Regions from separate parts of the Nonomuraea sp. JJY05 genome, predicted to be linked through region 1. Evidence: riboswitches for the same ligand, from Rfam matches in the RefSeq annotation. Region 1 holds a riboswitch; each other region holds the start of a gene.
What was found. A riboswitch is a leader RNA that binds a small molecule or an ion and turns the genes downstream of it on or off. The one in region 1 is predicted to bind cyclic di-AMP.
Positions count from the first base shown of each region.

Region 2: linked by a shared signal. The riboswitch ahead of ACFKCF_RS13330 (C40 family peptidase) and the one ahead of ACFKCF_RS27715 (coiled-coil domain-containing protein) in region 1 are both predicted to bind cyclic di-AMP.
Region 3: linked by a shared signal. The riboswitch ahead of ACFKCF_RS25850 (C40 family peptidase) and the one ahead of ACFKCF_RS27715 (coiled-coil domain-containing protein) in region 1 are both predicted to bind cyclic di-AMP.

Region 1 is NZ_JBIEIS010000018.1:6,592-13,422, reverse strand. Features, by position in the region: gene ACFKCF_RS27735 (TrpB-like pyridoxal phosphate-dependent enzyme) at 1-9, shown strand, start outside; gene ACFKCF_RS27730 (50S ribosomal protein bL37) at 45-122, opposite strand; gene ACFKCF_RS27725 (DeoR/GlpR family DNA-binding transcription regulator) at 257-1,033, shown strand; gene galT (galactose-1-phosphate uridylyltransferase) at 1,030-2,109, shown strand; cyclic di-AMP (ydaO/yuaA leader) riboswitch at 2,174-2,315, shown strand; gene ACFKCF_RS27715 (coiled-coil domain-containing protein) at 2,321-3,277, shown strand; gene ACFKCF_RS27710 (DinB family protein) at 3,299-3,799, shown strand; gene ACFKCF_RS27705 (ATP-binding protein) at 3,809-4,285, opposite strand; gene ACFKCF_RS27700 (helix-turn-helix transcriptional regulator) at 4,519-5,385, shown strand; gene tig (trigger factor) at 5,586-6,831, shown strand, end outside.
Region 2 is NZ_JBIEIS010000008.1:2,672-9,502, reverse strand. Features, by position in the region: gene lysX (bifunctional lysylphosphatidylglycerol synthetase/lysine--tRNA ligase LysX) at 1-543, shown strand, start outside; gene ACFKCF_RS13340 (winged helix-turn-helix transcriptional regulator) at 618-1,019, shown strand; gene ACFKCF_RS13335 (LuxR C-terminal-related transcriptional regulator) at 1,630-1,842, shown strand; gene ACFKCF_RS13330 (C40 family peptidase) at 1,870-2,820, opposite strand; cyclic di-AMP (ydaO/yuaA leader) riboswitch at 2,916-3,064, opposite strand; gene ACFKCF_RS13325 (amino-acid N-acetyltransferase) at 3,342-3,911, shown strand; gene ACFKCF_RS13320 (RDD family protein) at 3,997-5,412, shown strand; gene ACFKCF_RS13315 (RDD family protein) at 5,522-6,010, shown strand; gene ACFKCF_RS13310 (Lsr2 family protein) at 6,527-6,831, shown strand, end outside.
Region 3 is NZ_JBIEIS010000016.1:76,179-83,009, forward strand. Features, by position in the region: gene ACFKCF_RS25840 (branched-chain amino acid aminotransferase) at 1-873, opposite strand, end outside; gene ACFKCF_RS25845 (3-isopropylmalate dehydrogenase) at 1,090-2,136, opposite strand; cyclic di-AMP (ydaO/yuaA leader) riboswitch at 2,238-2,381, shown strand; gene ACFKCF_RS25850 (C40 family peptidase) at 2,559-2,960, shown strand; gene ACFKCF_RS25855 (ROK family transcriptional regulator) at 3,074-4,240, opposite strand; gene ACFKCF_RS25860 (sugar ABC transporter substrate-binding protein) at 4,342-5,445, shown strand; gene ACFKCF_RS25865 (ATP-binding cassette domain-containing protein) at 5,446-6,165, shown strand; gene ACFKCF_RS25870 (sugar ABC transporter permease) at 6,162-6,831, shown strand, end outside.

The DNA of each region.
Region 1 (6,831 bases):
CCGGGATGAAAGCGGGGTGGCCGCCGCGAGAGGCGGCCACCCGGTCAACGCGCCGTGGGGCGCTTGCCGTGGTTCGCCTTCTTCTTCTTGCGTGCCTTGCCCTTGCGTGCGCGCCTGGCCATAAGCTCGCCTCCGGTGATCGGGTAATGCCACGAGCCTCGCCGCCCGTGCTGACCAGCGCAAGCGCAGCACGCGAACTAACATTCCCCAACAATTCCGTGTCATAATTTGGTGGAATCTGTTGGAAGGAGCGGGCGTGCTCGCACAGCAGCGGCAGCAGACGATCCTCGAACGCGTGCGCAGCAACGGCGGAGTCCGGGTCGCGGACCTCGTCCGCGAGCTCGGCGTGTCCGACATGACCATCCGCCGGGACCTCGAGGTGCTGGCCGAGCGCGGCCTGCTGGAGAAGGTGCACGGCGGCGCCACCGCCCTGGGCCCCGGCTCCACCGAGGAGCCCGGCTTCACCGCCAAGTCGGCCCGCCAGCAGCAGGAGAAGGAGGCCATCGCGCGCCGCGCGGCCGGCCTCGTCCGGCCCGGCACGGCCGTGGCGCTCTCGGCGGGCACGACCACGTGGACGCTGGCCCGCCACCTGATCGCCGTCCCCGAGCTGACGGTGATCACCAATTCGATCCCCGTCGCCGAGGTCTTCCACCGCAACCCGCGTCCCGACCGCACGGTCGTGCTGACCGGCGGCGTGCGCACGCCGTCCGACGCGCTGGTGGGCCCGGTGGCCGTGGCCGCGATCCGCCGCCTGCACGTGGACACGCTGTTCCTCGGCGTGCACGGGATGAGCGTGCGGGCCGGGTTCACCACCCCCAACCTGCTGGAGTCGGAGACCGACAGGGAGCTGGTGACGGCCGCCGGCAGGCTGGTCATCCCCGCCGACCACACGAAGTGGAACACGGTCGGCATCAGCACCATCGCCGAGCTGACCGAGGCCGACGTGGTCATCAGCGACGCGGGGCTGCCTGAGGACGCACGCATGGAGCTGGCCGAACGGGCCGGAGAACTGATCATCGCGGAGGGCTCGTGAAGCGCACCATCACCCACCTGGCCGACGGCCGTGAGCTGATCTACTTCGATCGGCGGGACGACGCCGACCGGAGCGCGATCGACCGGCGGGTGCTCGACCCCCGGCCGGTGGCCTCCGAGTTGCGCTACGACCCGCTGACCGAGGAGTGGATCGCGGTGGCGGGGCATCGGCAGACGCGCACGTTCCAGCCGACCGGCTCGGCGAACGAGTGCCCGCTGTGCCCGTCGTCGGACACGCGGTCGACGGAGGTGCCGTCGTACGACTACGACGTGGTGGTGTTCGAGAACCGATTCCCCTCCTTCTCCGGCAATTTCGGGACTTACGCGGATGCGGGGGGCTTGAGTGAGGTCCGGCCGGGGGTGGGGCGGTGCGAGGTGGTCTGCTTCACCTCTGAGCATTCGTCGTCCTTCTCCAGGCTCTCCGACGGCCAGGTGGAGCTGGTCATGGAGGCGTGGGCCGACCGGACGGCCGAGCTGTCCGGGATCGAGGGCGTGGAGCAGGTGTTCTGCTTCGAGAACCGGGGTGAGGAGATCGGCATCACGCTGGCCCACCCGCACGGCCAGATCTACGCCTACCCGTACGTCACGCCCAGGACCAAGCTCCAGCTCGCCGCCGCCAGGCGCTACTCGAAGGGCAACCTGTTCGCCGACGTGCTGGCCGCCGAGCGGGCCGCGGGAACGCGCGTGGTGGCCGCCAACGAGCTGTGGACGGCGTTCGTGCCCGCCGCCGCGCGGTGGCCGTACGAGGTGCACATCTACCCGCACCGGCAGGTGCCCGATCTGGCCGCGCTGACGGATGAGGAGCGGTCGGCGTTCGCGCCCCTCTACACCTCGGTGCTGCGGGCCTTCGACGACCTGTTCGGCGTGGTGATGCCGTACATCTCGGCCTGGCACCAGGCACCCGTGCGGCAGGACCGCGAGCTCGGCTACCTGCACCTGGAGCTGTTCAGCATCAGACGGGCGCCGGGCAAGCTCAAATACCTGGCCGGGTCGGAGTCCGCGATGGGGGCCTTCGTGAACGACGTGCTGCCGGAGGAGGCCGCTCGGATGCTTCGATCACAAGTAGATCACTATTAGATTTCTAATGGGGGTCGCGTTACTCGTGATCTACCACTAACATCCCTTTTGTGCCGGCCGTAACATCCGGCACACGCCTAATCCCGGGCGAGTCGCCCGGGAGCCGGGGACCCATCCGCACCTGGGGTGAATCCACTTCGGTGGTAGGGCACGCAGCTCCCAGCCCGAACCCGTCAGCTAACCCGGCCGGCAGAGGGAGAGGAACATCCACGTGGCGGCTGTGTCCCCCGCGACTTTCGCCATCGGCCTCGTCACGGCCGCCGCCGTCGCACTCCTGCCGGCGACCGCGGCCTCGGCGGCGCCCAAGCCGTCGGAGGCCGAGCTCCGCGCCCAGCTCAAGCAGCTCAACGGCAAGATCGACAAGCTGATCGAGAAGTACAACCTCAAGCGCGTCGAGCTGGCCAAGGCGCAGGCGGCCGCCAAGGCGGCCAAGGAGCGGCTGACGGCCGCGGAGAAGACGCTGGCCGCCGCCGAGCAGCGGGTCGGCGAGCTCGCCAGGATGCGCTACCAGAGCCACGACCCGTCGCTGCCCTCCGTCCTGATGGTGCAGAACGGCGGCGGCGCCGCCCTGCTGGAGCAGCTGACGGCCGAGCGGCAGGCCCTGGTCCAGGGGGTGGCCAAGGCCCGTGACGACAAGAAGAAGGCCTCCGACGAGGCCGCCGCGCTGGCCACCCGGATCGGCGTGGACGCCAAAGAGGTCTCCGAACAGCGCGCCGAGGCCGAGGACGTCATCGACGACATCAAGAAGAAGCTCCAGGACCTCGTGCCGTTCGGCCCCGGCCGCAAGTCCGACGGCAGCTGGGCGCCCGAGCTGCCCACCGGCTCGGACAACATCACGGCCCGTACGCGGCTGATGAAGGCGGAGCTGGAGAAGAACTTCAAGCTGCCGTACACGGTGGGCTGCTTCCGCTCCGGCTCCAGCGGCGAGCACCCGCTGGGGCGGGCCTGCGACTTCATGATGAGCACCGGCGGCACGATGCCCGCGGCCATCAACAACGCCCTGGGCGACCGCATCGCGGACTGGGCGCTCAAGAACAAGGCCAAGCTCGGCGTCAAGTACGTGATCTGGAAGCAGCGCATCAACATGGGCTCGGGCTGGCGGGCCATGTCGGACCGCGGCAGCATCACCGAGAACCACTACGACCACGTCCACATCTCGATGTACTGAAGCTGGATAAGGTCGGACATCATGACTGACACCCGGATTCCGCCGGCTCTCACCGGCGATGAGCGGACCACGCTGAACAACTGGCTCGAATGGCACCGCGGCACCCTCGCAGTCAAGTGCGAGGGCCTGTCGGACGATCAGCTGCGCCTGCGCTCCGCCTCACCCTCGGCTCTGTCCCTGCTCGGTCTGGTCCGGCACATGGCCCACGTCGAACGCTCCTGGTTCCGCCGCGTGCTGAACGGCGAGGACCTCCCCAAGCTGTGGGACAAGGACCGCGACAACGACGCCGACTTCAAGGAGGTGGACAGCGCCTCCGTCAAGGAGGCCTTCACCACGTGGGAGGAGGAGATCGAGCGCGCCCGCGCCATCTCGGCCGCCAAGCCGCTGGACGCCGTCGGCGACCGCAACGGGCGGGAGTGCACCCACCGCTGGATCCTCATCCACATGATCGAGGAGTACGCCCGTCACAACGGGCACGCGGACCTGCTGCGCGAGCGCATCGACGGGGTGACCGGAGACTAGCGGGAGCGATCAGGGCTCGGTGCGGAACAACGCCCACACGGCCTTGCCGCCGCGCGCCAGCGGGTCCCAGCCCCAGCACTGGCTGTAGGTCTCGACGATGTAGAGGCCGCGCCCGTTCTCGGAGATGAAGTCCGGCTCCTTGGGGCGCGGCACCTCGTCGCTGGGGTCGGCCACCGCCAGCAGCACGTGCGGCTGTACGCGCATCAGCAAGAGCTCGATCTCCCGCCGCCCCGCCGCGTACATCGCGTACCGCACCGCGTTCGTCACCAGCTCCGACACCACCAGCGCGGCGTCGTCGCTGAGTTCGTGCAGGCCCCAGCCCTTCAGGGTCGAGCGGGTCACGTCCCTGGCCGTCTTCACGGAGTCGGCCTGAAAGGGCAACGGGCACGAGGTCGTGTACGGCTTGCCACCCATCAGCAGGTGGTCGAAGCCCACTTCGCGGGTGATTTGCAACGCATCGGCAGTGGCCAGAGGATCCTCCACCATGCTGCCGATACCTCCCCGTTCAGCCCGAGTTAGTGCATGTTTGGCCCAATATGCACTAAGCCATCATGGGTCACGATCGCTGCACCTGCAAGACCCAAATGCACGTGCACTTGCATTGTGCAGTAGCAAGCGGCGTTTTGGGGCATAACTCTGCTAATCGGACACGAGGTTGAGACCTTGTCATACCCGGCAATGTGGTGTCACTGTGTGTGCGGACCTTGATAGGAGGCAAAGTGACGCAGAACCAGCCGGGTTCCGGACCGACGGCGCTGCGCATCCTCCTGGGCTCCCAGCTGCGCAAGCTCAGGGAAGCGAAGAACGTCACTCGTGAGGAGGCGGGCCACCTCATCCGTGGCTCCGAATCCAAGATCAGCCGCATGGAGCTGGGCCGGGTGGGGTTCAAAGAACGGGACGTGGCGGACCTGCTGACCCTCTACGGGGTCGTGGACAAGCAGGCCCGCTCCGCCGTACTCGACCTGGTCGCCACCGCCAACGAGCCTGGTTGGTGGCACCGGTTCAACGATGTCCTGCCCACGTGGTTCCAGGCGTACGTCGGCCTTGAAGAGGCCGCCGCCAGGATCAGGACCTACGAAGTCCAGTTCGTGCCAGGACTGCTGCAGACCAAGGAGTACGCAAGGGCCGTCGTGACCGCCGGATCGGCGGGAATCGGGGCCGAGGAGATCTCCAGAAGAGTGGATCTCCGGCTGGAGCGCCAGCGGATGTTCGACAGGCCGGACGGGCCAGTGTTCTGGGCCGTGATCGACGAGGCCGCCCTACGACGACCCATAGGCGGCGTCGAGGTGATGCGGGCCCAGATCGAGCACCTCATCGACCTGATGCGCCAGCCCAAGATCACGATTCAGATCATGCCGTTCAGCTTCGGCGGGCACAGCGCGGAAGGCGGGGCGTTCAGCGTCCTGCGCTTCCCCGACACCGACCTGCCCGACGTCGTGTACGTCGAGCAGTTGGCCAGCGCGCTCTACCTCGACAAGCGTGAGGACGTGGACCGATACACCGAGGTGATGGAGCGGCTCTGTGCCGTGAGCACCACTCCGGACGAGACGGTCGAGCTGCTGCGGACGATCGCGGACGAGTTCTGACGGACGGTTACGGATGATCGCGGGCGACTTGTGACGGCGCGGACGTCGTTGTTGGGTACGCATCTGCCCTAGACTGGCCATCGGCGTTGGATCCCGCCGTAGCGGAGCATGCCCAACACCGCTCATGTGGGCGCGGCGCGTGTGCCGTAACCGATGGACGCGCCCGCGATCACTCGTAGCTTGATCAAGGAGACCATTCCGTGAAGACCGCTGTCGAGGAGCTCAGCCCGACCCGGGTCAAGCTCACTGTCGAGGTGCCGTTCGACGAGCTGCGCCCGAGCATGGATGCGGCGTACAAGAAGGTCGCGCAGCAGGTGCGCGTCCCCGGGTTCCGGCCTGGCAAGGTTCCGGCCCGCATCATCGAGCAGCGCTTCGGCCGGGCGGTAGTGCTGGAGGAGACCCTCAACGACGCGGTGCCCAAGCTGTACGGCAAGGCCGTCGACGAGGTCGACGTGTTCCCGGTCGCCCAGCCCGACATCGAGGTCACGAAGATCGACGACGGTGAGCAGATCGAGTTCACCGCCGAGGTCGACATCCGGCCCAACTTCGAGGTTCCCGACTACCAGGGCCTCGAGATCACGGTCGACTCCGCCGAGGTCTCCGACGAGGACGTCGACGCCCAGCTCAACGCCCTGCGCCAGCGTTTCGCGACGCTGACCGGCGTCGAGCGCGCGGCCGCCGCCGGCGACTTCGTCGTGATGGACCTGCGCGCCGAGATCGACGGCAACAACATCGAGGAGCAGCAGGCCAGCGAGGTCTCCTACGAGGTCGGCGCCGGCTCCGTGCTCCAGGGCCTCGACGCCGCGCTCGAGGGCATGTCCGCGGGCGAGGAGAAGAGCTTCAAGACCGAGCTGGTCGGCGGCGAGAACGCCGGCGAGGAAGCCGACGTGATCATCAACGTCAAGTCGGTCAAGGAGAAGGTCCTGCCCGAGCTCGACGACGAGTTCGCCCAGCTCGCCAGCGAGTTCGACACGCTCGACGAGCTCAAGGCCAGCATCCGCGAGCAGGCCCGCCGCAACAAGCTGATCGACCAGGTCGTGCAGGCCCGCGAGAAGGCCCTCGACACGCTCCTGGAGCAGATCGACATCCCGCTGCCGGACAGCGCGCTCAAGGCCGAGATCGACGCCCGCAAGCACAACCTCGACCACCAGGTGTCCGAGAGCGGCCTGAGCCGCGACGCCTTCTTCCGCCTCTACCAGACGACGGAAGAGGAGCGTTTCGCCGAGTTCGAGACCAACTCCGCCCGCGCGATCAAGGTCGGCTTCGTGCTCGACAAGATCGTCAAGGCCGAGGAGCTGGGCGTCTCCGAGCAGGAGCTGACCAACTTCGTCGTGCGCCGCGCCATGGAGATGGGCGTGCAGCCCAACGAGCTGGCCAAGCACCTCGCCGACAACGACCAGCTCACGCTGGCCATGGTCGAGATCGTGCGCGACAAGGCCAAGTCGG
Region 2 (6,831 bases), on a different contig from region 1:
TGGCCGCGCATCACCCTGTACGGCGCGGTGTCGGAGGCCGTGGGCGAGGAGATCACCACCTCGACCGGCCTGGAGGAGCTGCGCAAGATCGCCGACCGGCGCGAGATCCACTGGGACCCGAAGTGGGGTCAGGGCAAGCTCGTGCAGGAGCTCTTCGAGGCCCTGGTGGAGCACACGCTGGTCCAGCCCACGTTCGTCATGGACTACCCGCTGGAGACCTCGCCGCTGACCCGCCAGCACCGGGACAACCCGCTGCTGACCGAGAAGTGGGACCTGATCGGCTTCGGCACGGAGCTGGGCACCGCCTACTCGGAGCTGATCGACCCGATCGAGCAGCGCCGCCGCCTGGTGGAGCAGTCCCTGCTGGCCGCCGGGGGCGACCTCGAGGCGATGCAGCTGGACGAGGACTTCCTGCAGGCCCTCGAGTACGCGATGCCGCCCACGGGGGGCATGGGCGCGGGGATCGACCGGATGATCATGGCCTTCACCGGCAAGAACATCCGCGAGACCATCCTGTTCCCGCTGGTCAAGCCCACCCACTGAGCCGCGTCTTGGAGCGCCCGCCCCGGGCGCTCTACTCTCTCCTGGTAAGTGGGAGCCGGGGAAGGGGTGTGCGAGTGGCCACGAAGACGGCGGCGGAGCAGCGCGACGAGGCCCGGCAGGTCTTCGACGCCTACTTCGCCGAGTGCCCCTCCAGGAAGCTGCTCGACACCCTCAGCGACAAATGGGTCACCCTCCTGCTCACGGCGCTCTCGGAGGGTCCGCGCCGCTACAGCGACCTGTCCAGGCGCCTCGCGGGCGTCAGCCAGAAGATGCTCACGCAGACCCTGCGGGGCCTTGAGCGCGACGGCCTGGTCTCGCGCACGCTCACCCCTTCGGTGCCGGTACGCGTGGACTACGCGCTCACGCCGCTGGGCGAGAGCCTGATGCCGTTGGTGGCCGCGATCAAGAGCTGGGCCGAGACCCACATGGAGGACGTCGAGGCCGCCAGGGGCCGCTACGACGCCGCCAACGCCTGAGCGATCATCGCCGTCGCGAATCCGGCTTCCGGGCCGCCCGGTTCTCGATCCGAAGCCGCTTGTAAGCATCGCGTCAAGGTCGCCGGGGCCCGGGTCAGCGCCTGCCCGCAGTGCTCCGGCCACCCCTGTGACCACCGCGCCCCGCGCCGCTCACGCGCACCCGGAATCGAGGTCGCCCGGCACACTCGGGGCCCTCCACACGGTCGGATCCCAGGGTGGAGATTCCCCCAGTGGATTGATCACGTCGCCTTAATCAACCATCTGACCTGGGTTGTCGGATCGCATGGTCACGCCGTACAAAGCGAGCGATTGGTGGCTGATCCCATGGTGGAAAGATCACGCCATAGATGTATCGATCATGGGGAATATCCATACCACGCTGATCGAAAACTGGAACGCAGGTCAGGGTCATTCCGGAAGCCCCAATGTGATCACTCTACGTTCTGACATATCGCGAGTACGTCATATATAACGGATCATGTCAATAGCGCTCGTCAAGTGCGGCCATTGTCATGCTTGACGACCTTTCCAGGATGCGTTTACCGTCTGCGAGGAGCGGCTTTGGCCCGTCTGTGAGGTCCAAGTTCTGCTGTTGGGGGGAGGGCTCCCGATGGATGTGCTCACTGAAGGCGTTGAGCTCAGCCATGCTGATTTGGCGTTGCTGGCGGAGTTGGCCAAGGGAGTCACGGTCGATCGGGTAGGGCGGCGGCTGGATATCAGCGGGCGCACGGTTCGCCGAAGATTGCGGGGCATCTGCGATCGCATAGGCGTGGCCACAGCGATCGAGGCCGTGGCCTGGGCAGCCCGCCGCCAGCTGATCTAGCCGCGGCGGACCGCCGGGGTGCCGCGCTCAGTCGGCGATGCGCACCGCGCCGGCGAACGGCCGCCTCGCGATCGACGCGATCCGTACGACGTCACCCGTCTGCGGGGCGTGCACCATCATGCCCCCGCCGATGTAGATGCCCACGTGGTGCAGGTCGCTGTAGAAGAACACCAGGTCGCCCGGCCGGAGTTCCTCGCGCGAGATGTGCCGGCCGGCCGTCCACTGGTCGCCGGTGTAGTGCGGCAGCGAGATGCCCACCCGCTGGAACGCCGCCATGACGAGCCCGGAGCAGTCGTAGGAGCTGGGACCCTCGGCGCCCCAGACGTACGGCTTGAGCTGCTGCGTGAGCGCCCACCGCGCGGCCTCCGCGGCCTTCCCCGAGCCCGGGATCGGCAGGTTGACCCGCACGGCCCGCGTGCCGGGGCGCCCGGCCTCGCCCAGGGCCCGCCTGAACAGGCTGCTCTCGACCTTCGCGACCAGCTTCGTGATCCTGTCGCGCTTGCCGTCGAGCTCGGTGACGAGCTTCTGGACCTCGTCGATGCGGGCCGTGGCGCTCTCCTTGGCGCGGGTGGCCGTGTCCATCGCCTTGGTGAGCTGGTTGATCTCCTCGCCCTGCTCGGTCTGCAGCGCGTACGAGGTCGCGGCGCGGTTGAGGAAGCCCTCGGGGTCGTCCGAGGTGGCGAAGGCGAGGGTCTTCAGGCCACCGGTGATGTAGGCGTTCTGGGCCAGCGCGACGGCCCTCGCGCGCTTGGTGGCCAGATCCGACTCGCTGCTCGTCAATGTCTTCTGCGCCGCCTCAGCGGCCTTCTTGGCGGTCTTGAGCTTCTCCCGCTGGCCGTTGTACTGCTCGGTCAGCGTCTCGATGTCGGTGTGCAGCTTCGTGGCCTGGTTGGCGAGCTCTTTCAGCGAGGGCTCGGGATCCGCGGACGCCGGACCGACGGGGATGGCGAACAGCAGCGCGGCGACTGTGAGACTCACCACACCGATGCGGCGCGGTCGCCGAGCCCGTTCCGGAGGGCGGGCGTGCTTGCCCGCCGACTTCCCCCCACCGCTGAGCGTGGGCTTCACCAACCAGCTCCTCTCGTCGACGCCTACCGGGTTAGCTGACGGGTTCGGGCCGGAGCAGCCCTACCGAGAGACTCGGATTCACCCCGGTGGTGGCGTCGCAGTCGCCACCGGCGGTTCCCCGGCTTCCCTTGCGAGAATTGGGCGTGTCTCCCGCGCGACACGCGGGGAACATTGTCGCTGGACACTAATGCACTCCGGGTTCGTGCTCAACCAGAACTGCCAAGTCTGTAGAGGTTTCACAACCGAAGGGTCACAAGGTGATCTCGTGGGCACCCGTGCAGAAGAGGCCCTATGCCCCATTCGTCCGCGCTTTCGGCGGGCGCGAGCTGGCCGCGCCCGTCCCGTGCCGAGCTGACCACGAGATGTAACAAGATGGGCCGAGACATGGGAGTTAGGGCTGAGCCGTAATGAGATCTGTACCCTGGAGAACCATGGAGCAGGTGGCCGAGCTGACAGTGCCCGAGACCGCGGTGGTGGTCCGGCGTGCCCGCACGCCCGACGTACGCACGGTCAGGCGCCTGGTCGACACCTACGCGGGGGCGGGGCCTCGACTCCTGGAGAAGGCCACGGTGACGCTGTACGAGGACGTACAGGAGTTCTGGGTGGCCGAGCGAGGCGGGCAGGTCGTCGGCTGCGGCGCGCTTCACGTGCTCTGGGAGGACCTCGCGGAGGTCCGCACGGTGGCGGTGGATCCCGAGTGCCGGGGGATGGGCGTCGGCCACCGGATCGTCTCCGCGCTCATCCAGCAGGCCAAGGATTTGGGTCTGCGACGTGTATTCTGTCTTACTTTTGAGGTCGACTTCTTCGCGCGGCTCGGGTTCCGCCCGATTCAGGGCACGCCGGTCTCACCCGAGGTCTACGCCGAACTGCTGGCCTCGTACGACGAGGGTGTGGCGGAGTTTTTGGATCTTGAACACGTCAAGCCGAACACGCTGGGAAACACCCGCATGCTGCTCCACCTGACATCGGGTGACGTGGACCTTGACCAGATGGAAAGGTGATTGTTGATACCTATGTCGATACGTTGGGCAGCACAGGCATGTGTCCTGACACGTGCCACATGCGCACTCGAAGCGAGGTGACACGGTGAGCACCGGACAGCCGCCGTATCCACAGGACGAATCCGGCGACAACTCTGCGCCTCCCTATTACGGGCAGCAGAACCAGGGCCGCCACCCCGGCGAGCCCGACCCGGACGCGACTGTGATCGGCTACCGGGCGGACGACGCCTACGGGCAGCAGGGCTACGGCCAGCAGCCCCAGTACGGTCAGCAGCAGCAATACGGTCAGCAACCCCAGTACGGGCAGCAGCAGTACGGTCAGCAACCCCAGTACGGGCAGCAGCAGCAGTCCCAGCCCGGCTACGGCCAGCAGGCCCAGCAGGGCTACGGCCAGCAACCCCAATACGGCCAGCAGCAGCAGTCCCAGCCTGACTACGGTCAGCAGTACGGGCAGCAGCAGGGCTACGGGCAGCAGCCCCAGTCGGGACAGCAGGGCTACGGCCAGCAGGCCCAGTCCCAGCCCGACTACGGGCAGCAGTACGGCCAGCAGCAGTCCCAGCCCGGTTACGGCCAGCAGGCCCAGTCCCAGCCGGGCTACGGCCAGCAGCCGCAGTCGGGACAGCAGGGCTACGGCCAGCAGTACGGGCAGCAGCCGCAGTCCCAGCCGGACTACGGCCAGCAGCAGTACGGCCAGCAGCCGCAGTCCCAGCCGGACTACGGCCAGCAGCAGTACGGCCAGCAGCCGCAGTCCCAGCCGGACTACGGCCAGCAGGGCTACGGGCAGCAGCAGCAGTCGCAGCCCGACTACGGCCAGCAGGGCTACGGGCAGCAGTCCCAGCCCGGATACGCCCAGCAGGGCTACGGCGACCAGCAGTACGGGCAGCAGCAGTACGGCCAGCAGGGTTACGGGCAGGCGCAGCAGTACGGCCAGCCCGGCTACGGTCAGGCCTACGGCCAGCCCGGGCCCGTGGGCGTGCAGCCGCCCGGCGCTCCGGCCCCCCTGGCGGAGTGGTGGCAGCGTCTGGTGGCCAGGCTCATCGACGGCGTCATCCTCTTCATCGTGAACCTGGTCATCACCGCCATCATGACGGCGATCTTCGTGGCCAGCTACGTCTCGAGCAGCGGCGCCAGCAGCGGTGTCTTCTCGAGCGTGATCGTGGGCATCCTGGCGACGATCATCGTGACCGCAATATGGGTCGGCTACGACTTCTTCCTGCTGAAGGCGAAGGGCCAGACCGTCGGCAAGATGGTCATGGGCATCAAGGTCGTCCCCGTGGGCCAGGGCCTGCCGCCGGGCGGTCTGCCGACCGACGTGGCGCTCAAGCGTGCCGGCCTGACCTGGGGCGGTTATGTGCTCGGCGCCATCCCGCTGGGCTTCATCAGCACGCTGCTCGCCTACGCGGCCGTGGGCGTCAACGGTGCCTCGCAGCTGTGGGACAAGCCGCTGCAGCAGACGTTCGCGGACAAGTTCTCGAACACCGTAGTGGTGAAGATCAAGTAGTCCAAGCGTCAGGTAAAAGCAGGGGCCGGCTTCGCGTCGGCCCCTGTTTTGTGTGCACAGGCCGTACCAAAATGGGGAACCTGAGCCGCTGATGACGCGAGGTGGGGTTATGGCCGGGTCGCCGCCTCAGGCGGACGCGCCGCCCGCGGAATGGTGGGAACGGCTCGCCGCCCGGGCGATTGAGGCGTTCGTCTTCGGGGTGCTCTATTACATTCTGTTCATCGCCCTGTGGGGCATCTTCCGAACTGTCGGGATGCTGGAGGCGTTCGACGGCCGGCTGCCCGGTGCGTTCGCGTGGCTGGCGGCGGGGCTGGCTTATACGGGCTACGACTGGTGGGCCCATTACCGGCGCGGCAGGACGTTCGGCAAGGCGATCATGGGGATTCGCCTGGCGCCGCCCCACGTCGCCTCCAGGGCGCTGCTCAAACGGTCCCTGGTCTATCCGGGCCCCGTCATGCTGATGGGCATTCCAGTGGCCAATCTGGTCGCGGGAATGCTCCTGTTCTGCGTGGGGCTGCTCATCCTGATCGACAAGCCCCTGGAACGCGGGCCGCACGACAGGCTGGCCGGAACGCGCGTGGTAAAAGATCTTCGCTGATCCATCCCGTGCCTGGCAGGACGCCAATTCCAAAAATTTTCTCTTGATCCGGTAAGGAGCCTGGAGAGACTGGCATTAGGCTATGGGGCATCCGGGTTGCCGGATGTTGGTGCCCTGCGAGGCGCACGGCATCTGTGCGCCGCTATGGTCGGGTGCGAACGGTAGTCACCTAGCGCGTCGTGAGGGCCGCAACGCCCCTCCTGGGCGCGCTCCCATCCGCATAATGCGCCCCGGAAACCCCGCAAGCCGTGGAGGCGAGGACGAATGGAAGCCCTAACAGACGTATTGTCAGCGCTCATCCCACCGGCGGTGGTCGGGGGTGCCTTCATCTTTGGCGTAGTGAAGTTGGTCCGATCCGAGGCCCTGGGAGGCCGCCGAAACCGCGAGGATCGGCCCGAGGGGCAGAACTGATCGGCCAGTCAGCCGAATCCCCGCTGCGCTGAATTGTCTCCGCGCCTTTCCGGGTATATGTTTGGGCAGGCGAATGAAACAATGCTCCGCGAAAGGATTGCGTAGATGGCCAAGCAGATCCAGGAGATTCTCATCGATGACCTCGATGGGGGCGAGGCCAATGAGACGGTCAGCTTCGCTATTGACGGCTCGTCCTATGAGATTGACCTCAGCGACCTTAACGCGAAGAAGCTGAGGGACGCACTCACGCCTTTCGTGCAGCATGCGCGCAGGGCAGGCGCCGTCACCACACGTCGCCGCGGTCGCGGCGGCAGCAGGGCGATGACCCGCGAGAAGAGCTCGGAGATCCGGCAGTGGGCCAAGGCTCACGGCCTCCCGGTCAGCGAGCGCGGGCGGATCGCCTCCACGGT
Region 3 (6,831 bases), on a different contig from region 1:
GATCGAGATGAGGCGCTCCTCGGTCTCCAGGCCGAGGTCGCCGGCCAGCTCCAGGATGGAGTCCCTGGTGATGCCGGGCAGCAGGGTGCCGGTCAGCGCGGGGGTGACGAGCTTGTCGCCGAAGACGAAGAACAGGTTCATCCCGCCCATCTCCTCGACGTACTTGTGCTCGTGGGAGTCCAGCCACACCACCTGGTCGCAGCCGTTCTCCACGGCCTGCCGCTGCGCGACGAACGCCGCCGCGTAGTTCCCGCCGCACTTCGCGAAGCCCGTGCCGCCGGGGGCGGCGCGCGTGTACTCGGTGGACAGCCAGACGGAGACGGGCTTGAGCCCGCCCGTGAAGTACGAGGCCGCCGGGGAGGCGATGACCATGTACTTGTACGACTTCGACGGGTAGTTGACCCCGAGCCCCGCCTGCGTGGCGATCATGAAGGGGCGCAGGTAGAGGCTGTGGCCCTCGGTCGTGGGCACCCACTCCTTGTCGGTCTCGACGAGGAGCTCCAGCGACTCCACGAACGCCTCCTCCGGCAGCTCAGGCATGGCCATCCGGAGCGCGGAGCGGTTGAAGCGGCCGGCGTTCGCGTACGGGCGGAACGCGACGATCGAGCCGTTGATCTGGCGGTAGGCCTTGAGCCCCTCGAACAGCTCCTGCGCGTAGTGGAAGACCGAGGTGGCCGGGTCGAGCGAGAGGGGGCCGTACGGCAGGAGCTTGGCGTCGTGCCAGCCCTGCCCCTCGGTGTAGTCGATCGAGATCATGTGATCCGTGAAGGTCTGCCCGAAGCCGGGGTTCGCCAGTACCTGCTCCCGCTCGGCCGCGGTGCGAGCGTGGTCGGATAGCTGCACGTCGAAGCTGAGCTTCTGAGCGATGGTCATGACGGAGGTCCTTCTCTCTGCGAATTCTGCCCAAATCTACAGAAATCTGCGGATCGGTGCTGGTGGGCGGGTGCTGCCCGGAAGACAGCCCCGTACTTCCTATTGTCTCGCTATATGGGATGGCAAGCGGCCAATGGGGCGATCAGCCCTTTTGGACGCAAAAAAGCGCCTGGCGGCCCTCTTCGGACCACCAGGCGCGTTGGAGGCTAGGCGGTCCTAGCCGGATACTCGCGCGGTGATGTCGTCACCGATCTCGTGAGTGGTGCGACCCGCCCAGCCGGCCAGCCGCTCGAGGATGTCGTCGGCGACCGCCTGCTCGACCTTGGCCGCCTCGGCGTGCAGGCCGAGGTGGTCGAGGAGCATGGCGACGGACAGGATGGTCGCGGTGGGGTCGGCCTTGCCCTGGCCGGCGATGTCGGGGGCGCTGCCGTGCACCGGCTCGAACATGCTCGGCGCGGACCGCTCGGGGTTGATGTTGCCGCTGGCGGCCAGGCCGATGCCGCCGGCGATGGCGGCGCCGAGGTCGGTGATGATGTCGCCGAACAGGTTGTCGGTGACGACCACGTCGAACCGCTCCGGCTGGGTCACGAAGAACATCGAGGCCGCGTCGATGTGGCAGTAGTCGGTCGTGACCTCGGGGTATTCCTGCGCCAGGCGGTTGACCGTGCGCTGCCACAGGTCACCGGCGAAGGTGAGGACGTTGGTCTTGTGGACGAGCGTCAGCTTCTTGCGCGGCCGCGTGACGGCCTTCTCGAACGCGTAGCGCACCACGCGCTCGACACCGTAGGCGGTGTTGAGCGACTCCTGGGTGGCGATCTCGTGCGGGGTGCCGCGCCGCATGGCGCCACCGGTGCCCGCGTAGAGACCCTCGGTGCCCTCGCGGACGACGATCATGTCGATGTTCTCGGCGGGCGTGTCGGCCAGCGGGGTCGCCACGCCGGGGAACAGCTTGACCGGGCGCAGGTTGACGTAGTGGTCGAACTCGAAGCGGAGCCGGAGCAGCAGATCGCGCTCGAGGATGCCCGGCGGCACGCTGGGGTCGCCCACGGCGCCGAGCAGGATCGCGTCGTAGCCGCGCAGCTCTTCGAGCACGGCGTCGGGCAGCGTCTCACCGGTACGGTGATAGCGTGCGGCTCCCAGGTCGTAGTGAGTGGGCTCGATCTTCGTGCCGACTGCCTCCAGGACCTTGAGCCCCTCGGCCACGACCTCGGTGCCGATCCCATCGCCGGGGATGACGGCCAGACGGATGTTACGCGACTCCATGGGCCGTACCTTACCGCGTCGTCTCGACTGACGAACACTTCATCTCATTTTTCGGACGCCCCGTTTGTCCGGTATTGCGGTTCTTTGACCGTTTCGTTAAAGTCACCGACCAGCCTAATCCGCGCAGCCGTTGCGTGGAGTCGGGGACCCACTTCCCCCTGGGGCGAGTCGGCATCCCCATGCCGTAGGGCTACTTCCAGGCCCGAGCCCGTCAGCTAACCCGGCCGGCCGTATGGAAGGACAGACCCCTGTCTCGAATCGCCATTGTCCTGGCGGCGGGCGCCGCCGGGCTCATCCTGGCCTCCCCAGCCCACGCCTCGACCAAGGTCGAGGACCCCACCACTCTGACCGGCACCCAGATCAAGGAAATCCAGGAGAAACAGGTTCCGAAGCCCGCCTGGAAGATCGCCCTCAAGTTCGCCATGAGCAAACGCGGCACACCGTACGTGTGGGGCGGCGCCAGCCCGAGCGGATACGACTGCTCCGGACTCATGCTCAGGGCGTACGAGCACGCCGGAATCGAACTCCCCCGCACCGCGGCCGAACAGTACGGCGCGTTCGGCAGAAAGATCGCCTGGGAGGACCTCAAACCCGGTGATCTGGTCTTCTTCCACGGCCTCGGGCATGTCGGGATGATCTCCCGGCCCGGCTACATGGTCCACTCCCCGCACACGGGCGACGTGGTCAAGGAAGAGCGCCTGACCTCCTGGCGCAGAGACTCCTTCGTGGGTGGCGTCCGCCCCGACCCCAAGGGCGTGCGGCTCTGGTTCAAGCTCAAGAAGGAGCGCGACGAAACGCCCACCACTCTCACGGCCACCCTGTAGGAGGCTTGCGCGCCCGCCTCCCCGCGTGCGGTCACCTGTAGGAGGCTTGCGCGGGCGCCGACCCGCGTGCGGTCACCTGTACGAGGCTTCCGCGCCCGCCTCCCCGCGTGCGGTCAGGGGAGGCGGGCGTCGAAGATGAGGTCCCACGCGCGGGTCCTGGCGCGGGCCACCGCGCCCAGCAGGACACCGCTGTCCCCCAGCGTGCTGGCCACCACAGACGGCCGCAGCGGGCCGAGCTCGGCGATGCGACCCTCGATGGCCTCGCCCAGCAGGTCCAGGTTGCGGCCCACGCCACCGCTGAGCACGATCACCTCCGGATCGAGCACGGCCGCCACCGCCACCAGCAGGCCGCCGATGCGGCGCCCCTCGGCCTCCACCACCGAGCGCGCGACGCCGTCGCCGGAGGCCGCCGCGGCGAAGATCTTCTTGGCCGTCTCCAGGCTCAGTCCGGCGGCGCGGGCCGCGCGGACCACCCCGGGGGCGGCGGTCACCGCCTCCGTGGCTCCGTGGGCCAGGGCGTCGCCGGCCGGCGGCGGGGGGTCTTCGGCCGTGGGCACGTACGAGACCTCCCCCGCCGCTCCCCGGGCGCCCACGTACAGCTCGCCGTTGATCACGATGCCCATCCCGACGCCGGTCCCGATGGACACCAGCGCGAAGTTGGACTTGCCCCGTCCCGCCCCATGCACGTGCTCCCCGACGGCGGCCAGGTTGATGTCGTTCTCGATGACGAGGTCGACCTCCAGCGCGGCGCGCAGGCGCTCGGCCAGGTCGGAGCCGGGCAGGTTGGGGGCGAACTCCAGGCGTCCGAGCGCCGGGTCGTACACGCCGGGCGATCCGACGACGGCGCAGGCGAGGGCGGGCCAGTCGACGTCGGCCTCGCGGGCGGCGGCCCGGCACAGCTGCCCGACCAGGACGGCCAGCTCGGCGGAGGTCTGGGCGGTGTTGCGCCCGTCTCTGCGGCCGGCGAAGGCGCCGCGCAGGTCGGCGATGCCGACCCTGATCCAGTCGCGCCCGATGTCGACGCCGGCGACGTGGGTGGCGGCGGCGTTGAGGTCGTACAGGGACGTGACCGGCCCCGGGCGGCCGGACACCTCGCCGACGACGTGGACGAGCCCGTCCTCCTCCAGCCCGGCCAGCGCCGCGGACACCGTGGGCTTGGACAGGCCGGTGATCTTGGCGAGGTCGGCGCGCGAGGTGGGACCGTGCTCCTGAAGATTGTCGAGCAGGCGGCGCTCGTTCAGCACGCGCAGCAGCCGCGGATTACCCAGGTCCCCCCGCATCTCACCCTCCTTTGAGGCAACAGAGCCTAGCCAACTCGCCTGATAGTAAATTACCTTTCTTACCAAACACAGGGGCGGCACATCCGGAAGGACGAAGTGCGATGCACCGAGCATGGCGATCAATCCCTGTCGCGGCGGTCCTCCTGGCCGCCGCCTGCGGAAACGCCGGAAACGGCAACGGAGACGGCACCGGCGCCACCACCACGACCACGCAGGGCCAGGGCGGTAAGACGATCGCGCTGTTCCTGCCCGAGTCCAAGACCACCCGGTACGAGGCGTTCGACCGCCCGCTGTTCGAGGCGAAGGTCAAGTCGCTCTGCCCCGACTGCAAGATCCTCTACAGCAACGCCGAGCAGGACGCCCCCAAGCAGCAGCAACAGGTCGAGGCCGCGCTCACCCAGCAGGCCGACGTGCTCGTGCTCGACGCCGTGGACGCCAACGCCGTGGCCCCCCTGGTGAACCAGGCCAAGCAGAAGAAGGTCCCGGTCATCGCCTACGACCGGCTGATCTCGGGCATCGACTACGCGTACTACGTCTCGTTCAACAACGTGCGGGTGGGCGAGATGCAGGGTCAGGCCCTGCTCGACGCCATGACCGCGAGGGGCACGGCGGCGAAGGGCCAGATCGTGATGATCCACGGCTCCCCCACCGACCCCAGCTCGGCCGACTACAAGAAGGGCGCCAAGAGCGTGCTGGACGGGAAGGTGAAGGTCGGCAGGGAGTTCGACACGCCGGACTGGAGCCCCGACAAGGCGCAGCAGGAGATGGAGCAGGCCATCACCGCCCTGGGCAAGGACACCATCACCGGCGTGCTGTCCGCGAACGACGGCATGGCGGGCGGCGCGATCGCGGCCATGAAGCGCGCGGGCTACCAGCAGCTCCCGCCGATCACCGGCCAGGACGCCGAGCTGGCCGCCGTCCAGCGCATCCTCACCGGCGAGCAGTACATGACCATATATCTAGACATCAGGGCGGAGGCGGAGAAGTCCGCCGAGCTCGCCGTCGCCCTCGCCAAGGGCGAGCAGCCCGCCGCCCCCGCCAAGGTCAACAACGGCGCGGCCGACATCCCCGCGTTCCTCCTCGACCCCATCCCCGTCACGGCCGACAAGGTCAAGGACACGATCGTGAAGGACGGCTTCTACACCGCCGCCCAGCTCTGCACGGGCGAGGTCAAGGCCGCCTGCGAGAAGCAGGGCATCAAGTAGATGCTCTCGGCGACAGGCATCTCCAAACGGTACGGGGCGGTCCAGGCGCTCGACGGGGCCCGCCTGGACCTGCGCCCCGGCGAGGTCGTGGCCCTCATGGGCGACAACGGCGCGGGCAAGTCCACGCTGGTCAAGGCCATCTCGGGGGTCGTGACGCCGGACGCCGGCACGATCACCGTGGACGGCTCGCCGGTCAGGATCGCCAACCCGCACGACGCGCAGGCCCTCGGCGTCTCGACCGTCTACCAGGACCTCGCGCTCTGCGAGAACCTCGACGTCGTGGCCAACCTCTTCCTGGGCGCCGAGCGCCGCCGCGGCTCGCTGCTGCGCCACATCGCCATGGAACGCGCGACGCGCGACCTCCTCGGCCAGCTCGACGTGCGCATCAGGGACATCAGGGTGCCGGTCGCCATGCTGTCGGGCGGCCAGCGGCAGTCGGTGGCGATCGCCAGGGCGCTCATCGGCGAGCCGCGGCTGGTCATCCTCGACGAGCCCACGGCGGCCCTGGGGGTCGAGCAGACGGCGCAGGTGCTGGCGCTGATCGGGCGGCTGCGCGAGCGCGGGCTCGCGGTGCTGGTCATCTCGCACAACCTCGCCGACGTGCGCGCGGTGAGCGACCGCGTGGTGGTGCTGCGGCTGGGCCGCAACGCCGGCGAGTTCACCACGGCCGCCGCCTCCCAGGAGGAGATCGTGGCCGCGATCACGGGAGCGGGGTCATGACCGACACGCTGGTACGCAGGCCGTACACGCCGAAGGTCGCCGTCGAGCGGCTGCGCCAGGGGGACGTCGGCGCGTGGCCGGTGGTCGGCGGGCTGATCGCGATCGCGATCGTGTTCAGCACGCTCAACGACCGCTTCCTGTCCCCCGAGAACCTCACCAACCTCGTGCTCCAGATGGCCGCCACCGGCACGATCGCTCTCGGCATCATCATGGTGCTGCTGCTCGGCGAGATCGACCTGTCGGCGGGCTCGGTCAGCGGCCTGTGCGCCACGATCATGACGATCGTCCACGTCAAGCAGGGCTGGAACCCGCTGCTCGCCATCCTCCTGGCACTCGCGGTCGGCGCGGCGATCGGGTTCCTGCACGGCGTGATGCTGACCAAGCTGCGGATGCCGTCGTTCGTCGTGACGCTGGCCGGGCTGATGGGCTGGCTCGGCCTGCTGCTCTACCTGCTGCGGCAAGGCGGGACGATCAACTTGCCGTTCACCGGGTTCATCTCGAAGCTGAGCGACACCTGGCTGCCGGGCTGGCTCGCGTGGACCGTCGCGGCGGGCCTGGTGGCCGTGTCGGCGGGCGCGTCGCTCGTGGTCAGGAGGCTGCGGCTGGCGGCCGGGCTGCCGGTGACGCCGCTGTGGTGGTCACTGGCCAAGGCGGGCGGGCTGGCGG